Regions from separate parts of the Heyndrickxia vini genome, predicted to be linked through region 2. Evidence: predicted binding sites of a transcription regulator. Region 2 holds the regulator's gene; each other region holds the start of a gene.
The links. Region 2 encodes Rex, which represses fermentation and respiration genes when NADH is low (regulators of the CRP and FNR family bind a similar motif). Its sites were predicted from a motif close to TTGTGAAATATTTCACAA; they were not measured.

Region 1 (5,921 bases), 940 kb from region 2:
CAACATTTGTATATACAAATGTTTATTATGCTAATTATATCCATGTATGGCTCTGTTGTAAATAATTATGGTTTTGTACATTCCTAGTTATTTTTCATTTATTTTGGCTTTCGATGACGAAAAATTAGCCCCACCCTTCTCATTGAAATGCTTCCGCACGTTCTTTAGGAAGGGGATTTCTTATTAAATTAAGTAGAAAAACGCCTATACCATGAACTGGCATAAACGTTCCAATAATTAATTATGCATAACCCATATTGATCCTAACACAATGGTAAGGGCGATGATAATACTGTAAATGATATTTACAACTTGAACGACCGAATTGTCACTTTCTTTAATATGCATAAACATGAATAGCTGCATGCCTGCTTGTAAGAAAGCTAAAATACCGATAATCGACATAATTGTTGGTCTTGGAAGATTCGTGTGAAGAGCAACGAACATGGCTGCAATCGTCATCACTAATGATAGAAAGAAACCAACGATGTGCCCAATTGGGTATTTCGAATGATGTTGTTCCATTACTGAATCAACCCTCCTAAATAGACGAACGTAAAGATAAAGATCCATACAACATCAAGGAAATGCCAGTAAAGACTGATGATGAAAAATTTTCTTGATGTTACAGGTGTTAGCCCTCTTTTTACTAATTGGATAATCAACAGAATGCCCCATAAAATCCCCATCGAAACGTGCAAACCATGTGTTCCTAGTAAAACGAAGAATCCAGATAAGAATCCGCTTGTTTGTATAGTTGCTCCCTCATGTACATAATCGATAAACTCATGTAGCTCAAAGTAGATAAAGCCTGCCCCTAATAATAGGGTAATGATAAACCATAATAACAAGCCTTTTTTATTATTATTTCTCATTGAAAAAATCGCAAGCCCACATGTGAAACTACTAACTAAAAGGAGAATGGTTTCTGTCATTACATCTTTAATTTTAAACAAGTCTAATTGATCCGGTCCGCCAGCTGTTGAGCCTGAAAGAACAAAATAGGTAGCGAAGAGAGTCGCGAAAAGCGCGATCTCTGCACCTAAGAAAATCCAAAAGCCAAATATATTTAATCTGCTTTGCTCAGATTGATATTCTAATGGTAAAGATGTGTCTAAATGTTCACTCATCATCTTTCACCCCTTGCTGCAAGTTCTGTACTTAATATTTCATCTACCTCAACATGGTAGCCTTCATCTTTGTCAAATGAACGCCATGCTAGACAGCCAAGGATAATAATTAATCCAATGATCGCCATCCACCACCATGAGAAGACGAGCCCAAATCCTCCGATACCAAAACCGATAGCTGAAATAAATGGCATAGCCGTATTGTTTGGCATATGAATTGGTTTCACATCTTCTTTATTAAAGCGAGGAGTTTTGTTTTCTTTCATTTTCCAATATGCATCGACATCATCAACTACAGGTGCAACGGCAAAATTGTAATGTGGAACAGGTGTTGGTGTTGACCATTCTAACGTACGACCATCCCAAGGATCGCCTGTAACATCACGTTCACCTTTTTTAAGACTGTAAAGAATGTTCCATACTAAGACAAGGAAGCCGATACCCATTAAGACACCGCCGATCGTTGAAACGACATTTAATCCTCCCCATCCAAGGCCATCTTGGTATGTGTACATACGGCGAGTCATTCCTTTTAAACCAAGAACAAATTGCGGCAAGAAACATACATTAAAGCCGACCATCCAGAACCAGAATGTAATTTTTCCAAGTTTTTCATTTAGCATATGCCCAAACATTTTTGGATACCAATAATGTAATCCTGCGAAACAAGCAAAGGCTACACCTGGAATTAATGTGTAATGGAAGTGGGCAATTAAGAAATAACTATTATGATATTGATAATCAGCCGCTGCCATCGCTAGCATGACTCCGGTTACCCCACCAATTAAAAAGTTAGGAATGAACGCTAATGACCAAAGCATCGCTGACGTTAATTTTATTTTTCCTTTATACATCGTAAAGAGCCAGTTAAATAATTTCACACCTGTTGGGATCGCGATCAGCATCGTCGAAATGGAGAAGAACGAGTTTACTGCCGCTGAGTTCCCCATCGTAAAGAAGTGATGCACCCAAGTGAAATAACTAAATAACGCGATCGCTAACATGGAAAAGACCATCGATTTATATCCAAACAAACGTTTCTTCGCAAATGTACTGATAATTTCCGAATAGATACCTAAAGAAGGCAATAATACAATATAAACTTCAGGGTGTCCCCATATCCAGAACAGATTACTCCATAACATCGGCATACCGCCTGATGCCATCGTAAAGAAGTGGGAACCAAATAGTCGGTCAAATGTCATTAAACCTAAAGCTACTGTTAATACAGGGAAAGCGAAGATAATAATGATACACATAATTAATACAGACCAAACGAACATTGGCATTTTCATTAATGACATACCTTTTGCTCTCATCTTAAGAATTGTCACTAAGAAGTTTATACCCGTAATAAGGGTACCGATCCCGGCTATTTGCAAGGCAACTGCATAATAGTTATTTCCAACTCCAGGACTAAATTCAGTACCTGCTAATGGAAAATAGGATGTCCAACCTGCAGTAGGTGATCCACCAATAATAAAGGAGATATTAAAGAGTGCACACCCAGCCGCAAAAGTCCAAAAACTGAATGCATTAAGCATCGGATAAGCAACATCACGTGCCCCAATTTGAAGTGGAACAGCAATATTAATTAACCCCATTAAAAATGGCATTGCCATAAATAAAATCATAATTGTACCATGTGTCGTAAAAATACCATCATAGTGGTTTGCATCTAATAATTTTAAGTTCGGTGCCGTCAGTTGGGCACGCATCATCAATGCATCAACACCACCACGGAAAAGCATTAATACTGCGACTAATACATACATAACACCGATCTTTTTATGATCGACGGTTGTCAACCAGTTTTGCCAAAGCCATTTCCATTTTTTAAAGTATGTTAAGAAAAAAACGACAGCGATCATCGCAAGGGCGATTCCTGCTTCTGTTACATATATAATCGGTTCGCCGGTGACGAAAAATTCATCAAGCTTCATCCTGTTCTCCTCCAATCTATTTAGTGTTGATGTTCTGACATGTCCATGTTCATATCCATGTCCATATCATCCATATTATGTTGTTTTTGATTGGTTTCTTGTTTCTTCATCACACCATGTTGATGTGGTGCTTTCACCCATGGTAAATGTGTACCGGTAAAAGTCATTCGTCCAACTACACCAGGTTTCAAAATCTTGTTGTAATCAGCCTTAGTTAATTTAGATGCTGATTTCTTAACGTCCTTCACCCATTTATCGAAATCTTTTTGCGTTTGAGAAAGAACTTCGAAATCCATATGCGCAAAACCTTCACCATTAAAATTGGCATTTCTTCCTAAATAGGATCCCGGTTTATCTGCAAGTAAGATCAGTTCCATTGAATGATTAGGCATTGTATATTTTTGACCGCCTAGTTCAGGTACCCAAAATGATGCCATTGTTCCAGCTGATGTTAATTGGAATTTAACTGGCGTACCTTCAGGTATATTTACATAGTTCACCGTTTCAATTCCTTGTTCTGGATAACTAAAAATCCATTTCCAATCTGCCGATGTCACATTAATTGTAATCGGCTTTTTATCCTCATAACCTTTTGGTATATCTTCTAACGCGTAGTTTGCTTTAATAGTAGGAATAGCAACAGCAATAATAATGACAATTGGTATTGCCGTCCAAATAATTTCAAGCCACTTGTTACCATGTTGATCAGGTGGGATATAATCTGCAGCTAAGCGTTTTTCACGATATTTAAATACCATGAAAATAAATAATCCCAAAACAACAACTAAAATAATCATCATTAACCAAAATGAATAGACGATTAAATCATATTGCTTTTGCGCAACAGGGCCTTGTGGATTTAAGACAGCTATTTTACTAGTGTCACAACCACTCAAAAGAAATATTGATGATAGCAACATCAATACTGTTATTTTCCATGGGATATGTTTCTTTTTCACACTTTCTCTCTCCTTCCCAATCTACGAAGTATGTATCATCTTTCACAAGTAAAAGAAAATATCATCATTTATTTTTAAAATTTGTTCTGATAAATTGTACTGCAATTTATATCTTTTTGTGCACATTTTCACAATCTCGACAATTTAAATTCATAAATACGTCATAAAAATTTCTCCAATATTTTGTTGACAACTTAAAATTAGAATTCCTATGGTAATGTTGGATTTTACTTGGAAGGAGATTTGAATTGGGGATATTATTTTTATCAAACAAAAAAGACTAGTGACTAAATTACTGGTTAGTTCTAGTCTAATTTACTATTTACAGCTTTGAAATTTAAAAAAGAGGAATTAACCATCATTAACTTCTTAACAAGCGAATTAGTTGCAATCCATCAGACGGATGCCCCTTATATGCCCCCATCCAAGTTGGATAGGTAATAGGAATTATCGTTACAAAAAACTGAGAAAAGTTAAATATAGCGGTCCACCAGAAAAATGACGGTAATTCACCTTGAGGTACTGATATTGCTATCAAACCGCATAATATCGCAACTAATAAGGACATTATTGGTCCACCAGCCAATGCAGTAGCCCTCTGCCGACTTTTTAAAGTCCCTTCCCAACTAGCATAACCTACATATGACCAATGTAGATGAAAATGAAGCCTTCCTAATCTAAAATTTTCTTTATTCTCCTTATTACTATTTCCTAAATAAACATATGCGTGAGATTTTGAAGTTGAGACAACACCAATACCATGTCCTATTTCATGCAAGAGGACACAAAGCGGTATTACTAGAATATAAAACAGTAAGAAAATCAACATTTATTAAACTCCTTTATGTTATTTTTCACTTAAACTATTCATTAGGTAAATGAATGTTCCCAAGGTTTCAAAAGATTTGTATGTATATATTTCTACTCCTTCTTCGATATGTTTTACTTCTATTTACTCTTACGTTTAAATGGTATAAAAGTTACAATTAATTCAAAGGATTTTCTAGAATAGAGCTGTTCGTTATATAATTTAGCCTTATTAAATTTAACGTAATCATCCATATAAACTGAAAGTGAGTTATTCAGCTATATGGACCGATTACAGAAAAAAATCCTGCATATCAATACAGGATTTTTAATCAAACATTATTATAAATTATCGAACCAAAATCCATTCCATTACGAATTTTTAACAATTTTTGCTTTTCTCTCCGTTCGCTTTGGTGCTTGATGAATGGATAATCCCAATGTATCCTCCATCGCTTCAAGAATCGCCTCATTCATACTTGGATGCGGGTAGGTTGGAAATAGAAAGTCTTCATCCCTTGCCACCATTTCCCCACCAATAACAGCCGATGAAATTAGTTCAATCGCACCCTCACCAATGATGTGCATACCTAGTATCCTATTCGTTTCTTCATCAATTACAACTTTTGCAAATCCATCCCGATTTCCTGATAACATTGCAAATCCGCTGCCGGAAAGTTGATAACGACCTATTTTTACTGGATAACCAGCTGCCTTTGCCTGTTCCTCGGAAAATCCAACATGTGCAATTGGAGGTACAGAGTATACAACCTCAGGCATCCATGTTAAATCGATTTCACTTTTTCCTCCAGCAATGATTTCAGCAACCGCCTTTCCTTGCTTGATTGCTTTTGCAGCAAGAAATGGCCCCCCTGACACATCTCCAATTGCGAATATATGATCCATATTCGTTTTCCCGATACGGTCACACACAATAAAACCGTTACTATCAATCGCTAAACCCATTCTTTCCAATCCAAGTTCATTCGTATTCCCTTTAATCTCTTCTTCAATATAAATAGTACTCGAATGAATCATCACTGTTTCATCTTTATGATTTGTAAACGTACAGTCTACTCCAG
Region 2 (5,921 bases):
TTGAAGCTGAAGCAAAATGGTTAGAATCTCAAAAGGCTAATGGAAGTAAAGAAGGATGATGAATTATCAATTAAGAGAAGCAAACATAGCCGATTTGGATGGAATTATGGATGTTGAAGTACAATCATTTTCATTACCTTGGTCTCGGGAGGCATTTTATAATGAATTTGTAAAAAACCATTTTGCAAGGTATTTTGTCATAGTAGATCAAGAAAAAATTATCGGTTATTGTGGGGTATGGCTTGTAGTGGATGAGGCACATATAACAAATATTGCTATATTACCTGAATATCGTGGACAAAAACTAGGTGAGTTATTATTAAGCAGTATCATGGATTATTCAATTCAACAAGGTGCAAAATCAATGACTTTAGAAGTCCGAGTAAGCAATGTAATTGCTCAATCGTTATATAAGAAATTAGGTTTCTTTGAGGGTGGAATCAGGAAAAGTTACTACACTGACAACCAAGAGGATGCCTTAGTTATGTGGGTGAATTTATAATGAAGAAGGATTTAATTGTTTTAGGAATTGAAACAAGCTGTGATGAAACAGCGGCAGCTATTATTAAAAATGGGACGGAAATACTCTCTAATATCGTTGCTTCACAAATCGATAGCCATAAAAGATTTGGGGGAGTTGTACCTGAGTTAGCATCTAGACATCATGTGGAACAGATTACAGTCGTTATCGAAGAGGCCCTAATTAAGGCTGAGGTCACGTTTGAAGATATTGATGCCATTGCGGTGACGGAAGGTCCCGGTTTAGTAGGAGCTTTATTAGTAGGAGTGAATGCAGCAAAGGCAATTTCCTTTGCGAGAAATATTCCTTTAGTAGGTGTGCATCATATAGCCGGACATATATATGCTAATCGATTAATGAAGGAAATGGCATTTCCGTTATTATCATTGGTTGTCTCTGGAGGACATACGGAATTAGTTTTGATGAAAGAGCACGGGGAATTCGAGGTAATCGGCGAAACAAGAGATGATGCAGCTGGAGAAGCATATGATAAGGTGGCAAGAACACTTAATCTCCCTTATCCAGGAGGTCCACATATTGATCGACTTGCACATGAGGGCATACCAACGATTGATTTACCACGGGCGTGGTTAGAAGAGGATTCCTTTGATTTTAGTTTTAGCGGGTTAAAGTCGGCCGTTATTAACACATTGCATAACGCAGAACAAAAAGGTATGTCAATTGATCCGAAAAATATGGCTGCAAGTTTTCAAGAGAGCGTCATTGATGTATTAGTAACTAAGACGATAAAGGCTGCTAAAGAGTTTCATGTAAAACAAGTATTATTATCAGGCGGAGTTGCGGCTAATAAAGGGCTTAGAGACAGACTTGAAAAGGAATTTGCAGAGATTGATGGGATAGAGTTACTTATTCCGCCATTACATTTATGTACTGACAATGCGGCGATGATTGCAGCGGCCGGAAGTATTTTGTTTGAAAAAGGGAAGCGAAGTGAATATTCTTTAAACGCGAATCCCAGTTTAGATATAGAGCATTTTTAGAAGCATGTGGGTGACATGCTTCTTTTTTTTCCATAAAACTATCCACATGTGAATAAAAAATACGAACAACTGTTGTTGTGCACAGCTTGTGGATAAAATGTTAATAAAACTATGTTGGTGTGTATAAAATATTGTTGAAAAATTATGATTTCTGTGGATAATGTGCATAAGTCTGTTGATAAGGCTAGAAATGCACAAATAATAATACTTTTATACTATATGTGCTGAAAAAATAATGTGGATACTTTTGTGGACTAAAAAAATACCAGAGAATCTGGTATTTTTGTCCTAACGTATTCATATTTATGCTCTACTCATCTGATGCAAGCTCTGTCCATTCTTCCATCAATTTTTCAAGCTGTTGTTTATAACTACTAATTTCTTTATTTAATTCAAGGACTTTTTCATGGTCTTGATAGATTTCAGGCTTACATAATAATTCCTCATTGTCGTCTAATTTGCTCTCTAAACTGTCAATGAGTCCTTCGATTTCCTCAATACGACGTTTACGCTGCCGTTCCAATTTTTTTGCCTCTTTGTCTTGTTGATAGGATTGTTTAGCAGGATTCTGTGTATCCGTTGTAGTTTCAAGTTTTGAATGTTCCAGTTTTTTTAATTCCAGCAATTCTTGTTGCTTTTCAACATAGTAGTCGTAATCTCCAAGAAATTCCTTTGTTCCATCTTTCCCAAGCTCGATCACCTTTGTTGCCAGCCTGTTAATAAAGTAGCGATCATGGGAGACAAATAGTATCGTGCCGGGGTAATCGATTAAGGCATTTTCCAATACCTCTTTACTATCGAGGTCCAAATGGTTTGTCGGTTCATCTAAAATAAGAAAATTTGCTTTTTGCAGTAAAAGCTTGGATAAAGCAAGTCTTGCTTTTTCTCCACCACTTAAACTTGAGACAATTTTAAGAACATCGTCCCCTGAAAATAAAAAGTTTCCTAATACTGTTCGTATTTCTTTTTCATCTTTTAAAGGATAATCATCCCATAGTTCATTTAAAACTGTTTTGTTCGATGAGAGATTAGCTTGTTCTTGATCATAATATCCAATCATCACGTTTGAACCGTAATGTATGTTTCCATTATGAAGTTCCAACTTTTTAATAATTGTTTTTAGTAGGGTTGATTTACCTACTCCATTTGGTCCTACAAGTGCAATACTGTCACCTTTTTTAATTGATAAAAAGATATTTTTTGCGATAATACGATGATTATACCCAATTGAACCATCCACAAGATTTAAGACTTCATTACCACTTTGCTTCTCAATTTGAAATGTGAAAGTAGCCGATTTTTCGTCACCTAATGGCCTGTCCATTATTGTCATTTTTTCAAGCTGTTTTCTTCGACTTTGCGCTCGTTTTGTTGTGGATGCTCTTGCTAAATTGCGTTGGATGAAATCTTGTAGTTTGGCAACTTCCTCTTGTTGTTTCTCGTATTGTTTGAAATCACGTTCGTATTGTTCTGCCTTCTGAGTCAAATATTGGCTGTAATTCCCATAATATTTCTGAATAGCGTGTCTCGATAATTCATAAACTTGATTAACTACTTTGTCTAAGAAATATCGGTCATGTGAGACGATGAGAATGGCACCATTATAGCTTTGTAAATATTGTTCCAGCCAAGAAAGAGTATCAATATCTAAATGGTTTGTTGGTTCGTCCAAAATTAAAATATCTGGTTTAGTTAAAAGTAATTTAGCTAATGCTAAGCGCGTTTTCTGGCCGCCGCTTAATGTTTCAATCATTGTTCCATAATCAAAATCATTAAATCGCAGGCCATGAAGGACTGAACGGATATCTGATTCATATTGATAACCACCTAAATCTTTAAAGCGAATCTGTAATTGATCATATTCTGTCAATATTTTGGAATAGAGATCGGGGTTATCATAGTAATATGGATCTGCTATTTTTTGTTCTACATTTCTTATTTCAATCTCCATTTGCCGCAATTCTTGGAATACAGTTAACATTTCATCCCATATGGATAAACTAGATTTCAGGCCAGTATTTTGTGCTAGATACCCGATAGAAACATCCTTTGGTTTGACAATATCCCCGGAATCTAATGACATTTGGCCAGAAATAATTTTTAATAATGTAGACTTTCCTGCACCATTTCTTCCAACTAATGCAATACGATCTCTCGTCTGAATTTCTAATTTAATATTTGATAAAATAAGTTCAGCACCAAAATGTTTTGTTAGTTGTTGAACTTGTAATAAAATCATATTTATTTCACCTCATCTATATTGGTAGTGTACCGTATTCATGAGGGTTTGAGCAATGATTCACCACTTCTAAAAAGGACAAGGAAAGAAAAATAGTGTATGATAAGTTGAGAGGTGTTTTCGATGTCAAAGCTTACTCATTTTAATGAGCAGGGAAGAGCGAAAATGGTTGATGTGAGTACAAAACCAGATACTGTCCGCACGGCGATTGCGCAATCGAGTGTTGAATTAAGTAATGAAATTTATCAATTAATCCATAATAATAAAATAAAAAAAGGCGATGTTCTTGCAGTTGCACAGGTTGCAGGTGTAATGGCTGCAAAAAAAGCCTGGGATCTCATTCCGATGTGTCATCCTATTTTAATTAATGGGGTAAATATTGAATTTAGTTGGGAACAAAAAGACGAAAATGTTTATATATTAAAGATCATTTCAAGTGTAAAAACAAAGGGAAACACTGGTGTTGAGATGGAAGCATTAACTGCTGCATCTGTAACCGCTTTAACTGTGTATGATATGTGCAAAGCCATTGACAAAGGTATGGTTATTGGACCAACGTTTTTGATAGAAAAAACAGGCGGTGTTTCAAGCACTGATTATCTGAGGGGATAGTTTTTAGGCAAACGCTTTTTTAGTTAGATTTATATGGGGGACCTATCGTATGAATGAAGAAATAATTAAAATACCTCAAGCCACAGCAAAACGATTACCATTATATTATCGATTTTTGAGGAATTTACATAACTCTGGCAAGCAACGTGTATCTTCGGCAGAGTTAAGCGAAGCTGTGAAAGTCGATTCCGCCACGATTCGCAGGGATTTTTCATACTTCGGGGCATTAGGAAAAAAGGGATACGGGTACAATGTTAATTATCTTTTAACTTTTTTTCGAAAAACTTTAGACCAAGATGAATTAACGAAAGTAGCTCTGATTGGTGTGGGAAATTTAGGAACAGCATTTCTAAATTATAATTTTATGAAAAATAATAATACAAAAATAGAAATCGCATTTGATATAGATCCAAATAAGGTAGGTAAAAAAATTGGAGATGTATCTATTTATAGTTTGGAAGAGCTTGAAACAAGGTTAATTAGTGAAGATATCAGTGTTATTATTCTTACTATACCAGCGGAAGTTGCACAACGGGTTACTGATCAGGTGACAACGAAAACAAACGTAAAAGGTATATTAAATTTTACACCGGCTAGACTAAATGTACCGTCATCTATACGTGTTCATCATATTGATTTAGCAGTAGAGTTGCAATCATTAGTTTATTTTCTAAAGCACTATCCAAATGACACGGAAATTTCACAAGACTAATTAATAAGATAATGGATTAAACGTTTAATTTGTATTATCATGTACATATGAGGAGGTGGGCACAGATGGGACCAGGAATTGGAAGTATTATTCTCATTGTGATTGTTGCCTTACTAGTTTTCGGACCAAAGAAATTACCCCAATTGGGCAGAGCTGCCGGGGATACATTAAAAGAATTTAAAAATGCAACTAAGGGCTTGGCGGATGAAGAAGACGATAAGCCAAAAACAGATAAAGACAACGTTAAGTAAATGTTAGGATGAATTCATATGAGTCAAAAAGACATGACGATTTTTGAACATTTATCCGAGTTAAGAAAGCGACTGTTTGTGATAGTCGTTTTCTTTATCTTGGCTGTAATTGTAAGTTTTTTTCTTTCACAACCAATTATTCGATATCTCCAACATTCTGATTTTGCACAAGAAATGACAATGAATGCGTTTCGGCTGACAGACCCTTTTAAAGTTTTTATGGAAGTTACTCTGTATTTGGCCGTAGTGATTATTTTGCCAGTCATTCTTTATCAACTTTGGGCATTTATTAGTCCCGGTTTATATGAAAAAGAGCGGAAAGTTACATTGAGTTATATTCCAATCGCACTTATTCTCTTTTTAGCTGGACTAGCATTCGCTTATTTTATATTGTTTCCGTTAATCTTACGGTTCATGATGAAGCTATCAACACAAATGGATATTAATCCGGTCATTGGTATTAATGAATATTTTTCGTTTTTGTTTCAGATTACCCTCCCGTTTGGGATTCTGTTTGAATTACCAATCGTTATCATGTTTTTAACGAGATTAGGGATTATCACACCAATGTTTTTAGCGAAAATTA
Region 3 (5,921 bases), 1.8 Mb from region 2:
ATATCCAAATGGAACAAGTTCACTGATATCTGTTGCAAAGGTGTCTGGATTACAGGACACGTATACAATCCGTTCTGGTTTGGAACGTCCAATTCTTCTCATTACTTTTCCACCCGCACCTGAACGTGGGGGATCAAGCATTAATAATTCAGGATGTCCAAAACTTTCAAGTACTTCATCAATCCCTTTGCGCGCATCTTTCGCTAAAAAGTATGTGTTTGAGATTCCATTATCTTGCGCATTGCGTTTTGCTGATTCAATGGACGTTTCTACGATTTCAATACCCGCTAGTTTTTCTACTTGGCTCGCAAAAGGAAGAGAGAAGGTACCAACTCCACAGAAAAGGTCAATCATTTTTTCCGATTTCTTTGGTTGTCCCATTTCTAACGCTAGTTCAACTAATTTTTGCGCTTGTGTTGGATTCGTTTGAAAAAACGTATCGAACCATAGACGGTAACGATAACCTGCCATTTCATCATAGATGAAATCACGTCCGGCTAATACATGTGTTTTTTCAGATTGCGTCCGATCCGCCCAATCTGTATTCTCAAGCCATAATAAGCTTTTAACTTGAGGGAATTTTTCACCTACACGTTGTATCAAATCGTTAACGGCAGACTTTAAATGACCAGTTGGTGACTCAGTCGCAAAAAGGGCAAGCATCATCTCACCATTTGCAAATGATTGTCGAACCATTAAATGGCGTAACAATCCTTCATGGGTATCTTTATCATAGCCTTTAAGTTGATATTCCTTCGTCCAATTTGCTACTTCCATTGCAGCTTCAACCATTTCTTTTCCTGCAATTAAGCATGTTTCAAGAGAGATAATTTTTCTGAAATTACCTGCCTCATGAAGTCCAAGAGAGCCGTCTTTTGCAAATGTAAATTCCATTTTATTACGATAACGCCATGGGTCTTCCATTCCGATTGTATCTTGAACAAGTGTTGGATCAAATCCTTGTGCTTCGATTGCCTGTTTGACATGTGCGGTTTTTTGTTTTAATTGTCCTGTATAATCCCAATGCTGCCAAACGCAGCCGCCGCATAGTTCAAAATGCATGCACTGAGGTGCTACGCGCTCTTGGTGAGCTTCGATAATTTCTTCTGTTAGCGCCTTTCTTCTTCTTTTCTCTGGCTGATCTACAATTACACGTACTTTTTCACCTGGAAGGGTTTGTGGAATAGTAAGCCTTAGTTTCTTTGGATTTCCAAGTTCATTTTCTCGCCAAACAACTGCTTGTCCAGAACCTTTTGCATCTAATTGGCGAATTTCAGTAACCAATGTTTCTCCTTTAGTAACAGTCAATCGATGTTCCTCCTCCTACATATCATAATAGAACGTTATCTATATGATAAAAAAACAGAATCGTCCAATGACGAACAGTTTGTTCATTTATGAATTTGTAACATATCTACTTATTATAACGAATCAAGACCTAATTGAAAATATTTCATACATAGTAGTTTTTACTAACAGGTTAAATTTGTGTTCTGAGTTCTTGCCATGATAAAGAAAGAATTTTTGCAAATAGTAAATAAATGGATCCATTCAAATTCACAAAATGTTAATTAGTTCACAATTCAAGCAATTAAATTTCACATATTCCTCATGAATACGTTCTAATTCTGTCATTAATGGACGTTAGAAATGAATGATAACAGGGTAAAATAATCGGTAAGGAGAGATGGAGCCATGTATAAAAAACAGGAAAAGAAACTCATTTGGATTAGTTTTATAGTGGCAGGAATAATGTTGTTGTCAATTTTAGGTCGTATTTTCGCAGGCTAAGGAGTGGTATAAATGGATGGGGGAAATTCAGTATTTTATAGTCGTGTACTAACAGAGCTTACATTATCATTTCATATTATTTATGCGACAATTGGTGTCGGTGTTCCCTTGATGATTATGATTGCACAATGGATTGGGATAAAGAAAAATGATGAGCATTATATTTTACTTGCCAGACGACTTGCGCGAGGATTTGTGATTACAGTTGCTGTCGGAGTAGTAACAGGGACAGCCATAGGATTGCAATTGTCGTTATTATGGCCGAATTTCATGGAACTAGCAGGGAATGTCATTGCACTTCCGCTTTTCATGGAAACCTTTGCCTTTTTCTTTGAAGCAATTTTCTTAGGGATCTATTTGTATACTTGGGATCGATTTGAAAATCAGCGTAAACATATGCTGTTGCTAATACCTGTAGCTATCGGTGCTTCGATGTCAGCTGTTTTCATTACAATTGTGAATGCATTTATGAACGCACCGCAAGGTTTTGATGTGGTGAATGGGGAATTAGTAAATATTAAGCCCATACTAGCGATGCTAAACCCTGCAATGCCAACGAAGGTTGGCCACGTTCTTGTTACAGCCTATATGACATCTGCATTTGTATTGGCATCGATAGCGGCTTTTAGAATGTTAAAAGGATCCAAGCATGTGTATCATAAAAAGTCCCTATTTCTTTTCATGAAATTGGGTTTGATTTTTTCCATTGCTTCGTTAATTATAGGTGATTTTTCAGCGAAATATTTAGTGAAATACCAACCTGAAAAATTAGCCGCAGCAGAATGGCATTTTGAAACAAGTAAAGGGGCACCACTCGTATTATTCGGTGTAACGGATGGCGAAGAGGTGAAGTATGCCATTAAAGTTCCCTATGCCTTAAGTATTCTGGCGCATAGTAATCTAAATGCCGAAGTGACAGGATTAAATGAATTTCCAAAGGATGAAGTTCCTCCACTATATATCCATTATTTGTTTGATACGATGGTTATTATTGGAAGCTTTATGATTGTTTTTTCTGCTATATATGTATTTGGTAAAATCAAAGGATGGACATTTATCACTTCGAGATGGTTCCGAAGGGTAATTGTCGCAGGTGGTCCGTTATCAATCATTGCTCTGGAAGCGGGATGGTGGCTTGCAGAGGTCGGGCGTCAACCATGGATTTTATATAAGTATATGAAGGTAGCGGATGCCGCAACAAGTAGTGAGCATGTTGATATTATGCTCATGCTTTTCTGTATTTTGTATCTGATTCTTGGAGTTGGAAGTATTGTTGTTCTTCGTCGGATGTTCCGCAACAATCCAATTGAACAAGAAATTGCTGATCGTCAGGCTGAAAAGGGCGGTGATTTAAGATGAATTTAGAAATCCTTGGAATATCGGTTCTTTGGTTGTTTTTATTCGGTTATGTAATAATCGCTTCAATCGACTTTGGTGCCGGATTTTTTAATGCGTATAGCGTGTTAACCGGCCGTCAGCATGTATTGACACATATTATCCAACGATATTTATCACCGGTTTGGGAAATTACGAATGTGTTTTTAGTGTTCTTTTTCGTTGGGATGGTTGGTTTTTTTCCGAAAACAGCTTTTTATTATGGTACAACATTACTCGTACCGGCAAGCATCGGGATTATCTTATTAGCGATCCGCGGAAGCTATTATGCATTCGAATCATACGGTTCACGAGGACATAAAGGATATTCCTTTATGTATGGAATTGCAGGATTGCTCATTCCAGCTTCTTTATCTGTTGTATTAACCATTTCCGAAGGTGGATTTGTAACCATTACGAATGGCCAGCCAGTACTAGATTATTGGCGTTTATTTACTAGTCCTTTAACATGGAGTATTGTCGTATTGGCGATTGCAGCGGTGCTTTATATTTCTGCAGTGTTTCTTACATGGTATGCCGATAAAGCAAAAGATGTGGAGGCAACACGTGTTCTAAGAAAATATGCCTTAATATGGGCAGTACCATTAGCAATTACCGTTGTGGGAATCATGGTGGAATTGAAAAATCATAATCCGGAACATTATGGCCGTATGGTCGATTTGTGGTATGTGTTCGCAATCTCCGCTCTCATGTTTTTCATTACTGTATGGTTTATTTGGAAACGTAGAAATTATGGCATCGCCCTTGCCTTACTTATTGGCCAATTCGCCTTTGCATTTTATGCATATGGTGTATCCCATTATCCATATTTGTTGTATCCACACTTAACTTTATACGATTCCTTTACAAACGAAGCGATGGCTTTATCACTAGTAATTGCGTTTATCGCTGGGCTATGCCTATTAATTCCATCCTTATATTTAGTACTGAAACTGTTTTTATTTGATAAGGAATATGTACGTGGAAAAGAAAATGGTCATGTGTGAGGAGGAATATTTATGGAGAACTTTTTAATTTTCTATGGCCCCTTTATCATTGTTGCCCTTTCAATAGGGGTGGGATTTTTCGCAGGGTTAAAAGACGGACCAGTGAAAAAGTGGGATAAAGAGCAAGAATCATAAATACTACTTAATAAGGGTGTTCAATTTGAACACCCTATTATAATTTCTTACTTTGCATAAAAATCTTGAGTATAAAAAGGTTGTGAATCCTCATTAAACGCAACACCAATGCCTAAGTATTTGTATCCTTTAAGCAAAATATTTTTGCGATGACCAAGTGAATTCATTAATCCTTCATGAGCAAAAATGCTACTGAGCTGACCGTAAGCAATATTTTCTCCTGCTAAAAGGAAGCTTATATTATCTTGATTCATACGGTCAAATGGTGATTGGCCTTTAAGATTAGTGTGATCAAAGAACTGATGTTCAGCCATATCCTTACTATGATTCTGCGCTGTTATTTTGACATGCTGATCCCATGATAAAATTGGAAGTTGATGGTTAACCCGTGATGCATTTGTTAAATCAAATAATTGATATTCAAACCCTTCCTCTAACTTTTGATTCGCCTTCGTATAATAGTCCTTTTTCTGTTGTTCAACATTTTTACTTATCAATTGGATAGCTGTAACAGTATTATCCGAATATTTGTCATAAAAAATCGTTACATACATATTATCAATTAGAAATACATCATATTCACTATTTTTTTGAAATTGATACATGATAAATCCTTTGCGGATTCCTGATAAAGGATCGCCAAGTTTAGAACGAACTGATTTTTTTGACACACCTATTTTAATACCATTAGTAGATGTTAATAAATTTTGATTCGAGTATAATCCGGTTACTCGATGATTTTCATCATACATTGCCATGAAAAAATAATGGTAGTTTTCATGATAAGCAAACCATTTCGTTCCGTATTCGTTCATCGATGCACGCCTTGCTATCCCCACTTGTTTCTCAACATTTTTTTTGCTGTCACCGAGTTCAATATTATGAATGGAAAACATGTGAGAAGTTGGTGTTTTCAATGAAACCTTCTCATTTCGTTTTTCTTCCGATTTCGGTTGTTTTTGCAATTGTTCATTTTTTTCAATACCTAAATTATTTAATATGTGTTGAAACTTATTGACGATAGGTTTTATATCAAAATTCTTAACTTTAGATTCAATCAAATCAATCGTCTCATGATATTCGGTTTTTTCTAGCTTTTTATCAATCGTTGGCCAGGAAAAAATGAATAAACATATACAAGCTACTAAAATAATAAAACGAAGCATCATTTTTTCCTCCTGTTTTAATAAAATCTTCGCCAATAACGGTAGAAGTTATAACAATTATACATAAAAATTGCATTGTTCGGGGAAAATGACAGGTTGGGAAATTTGGAGATAATCGTTAAAGTTTCGTCTTACAGTCAATGGGTTGTTTTCAAAAAATTTTTAAAAATTTAAAAATAACTGTTGAAAAATTGATTCAGAATTATTAAAATAATTCATGAAACCGATTTCATGAAATCGATTTCAGTCCTTTGTGTATTTATCATATGTCGAAGGAGGGAGAGAATAGGGGGGATAGTAGTTGGCAACAATTGCCGATGTAGCAAAACTTGCTGGCTTATCGCGTGCTACTGTTTCTAGGGTAATTAACGATCATCCTTATGTTTCCGATGAGAAAAAGAAATTAGTAAAAGAAGCAATGGAGGCATTGCATTATTACCCAAACTCA

Region 1: qoxA (cytochrome aa3 quinol oxidase subunit II) is a predicted target of Rex. The motif match lies at 4,149-4,166, and genes of this name have one in related genera.
Region 3: I5776_RS10955 (cytochrome ubiquinol oxidase subunit I) is a predicted target of Rex. The motif match lies at 1,565-1,582, and genes of this name have one in related genera.

The regions. Positions count from the first base shown of each region.
Region 1 covers NZ_CP065425.1:3,002,802-3,008,722, forward strand. The annotation lists gene qoxD (cytochrome aa3 quinol oxidase subunit IV) at 238-525, opposite strand; gene qoxC (cytochrome aa3 quinol oxidase subunit III) at 525-1,133, opposite strand; gene qoxB (cytochrome aa3 quinol oxidase subunit I) at 1,130-3,073, opposite strand; gene qoxA (cytochrome aa3 quinol oxidase subunit II) at 3,094-4,032, opposite strand; gene I5776_RS15055 (hypothetical protein) at 4,394-4,861, opposite strand; gene lpdA (dihydrolipoyl dehydrogenase) at 5,212-5,921, opposite strand, start outside.
Region 2 covers NZ_CP065425.1:3,943,207-3,949,127, reverse strand. The annotation lists gene tsaB (tRNA (adenosine(37)-N6)-threonylcarbamoyltransferase complex dimerization subunit type 1 TsaB) at 1-59, shown strand, start outside; gene rimI (ribosomal protein S18-alanine N-acetyltransferase) at 59-502, shown strand; gene tsaD (tRNA (adenosine(37)-N6)-threonylcarbamoyltransferase complex transferase subunit TsaD) at 502-1,521, shown strand; gene I5776_RS19555 (ABC-F family ATP-binding cassette domain-containing protein) at 1,832-3,760, opposite strand; gene moaC (cyclic pyranopterin monophosphate synthase MoaC) at 3,884-4,372, shown strand; gene I5776_RS19545 (redox-sensing transcriptional repressor Rex) at 4,422-5,084, shown strand; gene I5776_RS19540 (twin-arginine translocase TatA/TatE family subunit) at 5,150-5,335, shown strand; gene tatC (twin-arginine translocase subunit TatC) at 5,354-5,921, shown strand, end outside.
Region 3 covers NZ_CP065425.1:2,169,298-2,175,218, reverse strand. The annotation lists gene rlmD (23S rRNA (uracil(1939)-C(5))-methyltransferase RlmD) at 1-1,308, opposite strand, end outside; gene I5776_RS10955 (cytochrome ubiquinol oxidase subunit I) at 1,804-3,150, shown strand; gene I5776_RS10950 (cytochrome d ubiquinol oxidase subunit II) at 3,147-4,172, shown strand; gene cydS (cytochrome bd oxidase small subunit CydS family protein) at 4,185-4,307, shown strand; gene I5776_RS10945 (CAP domain-containing protein) at 4,355-5,473, opposite strand; gene I5776_RS10940 (LacI family DNA-binding transcriptional regulator) at 5,775-5,921, shown strand, end outside.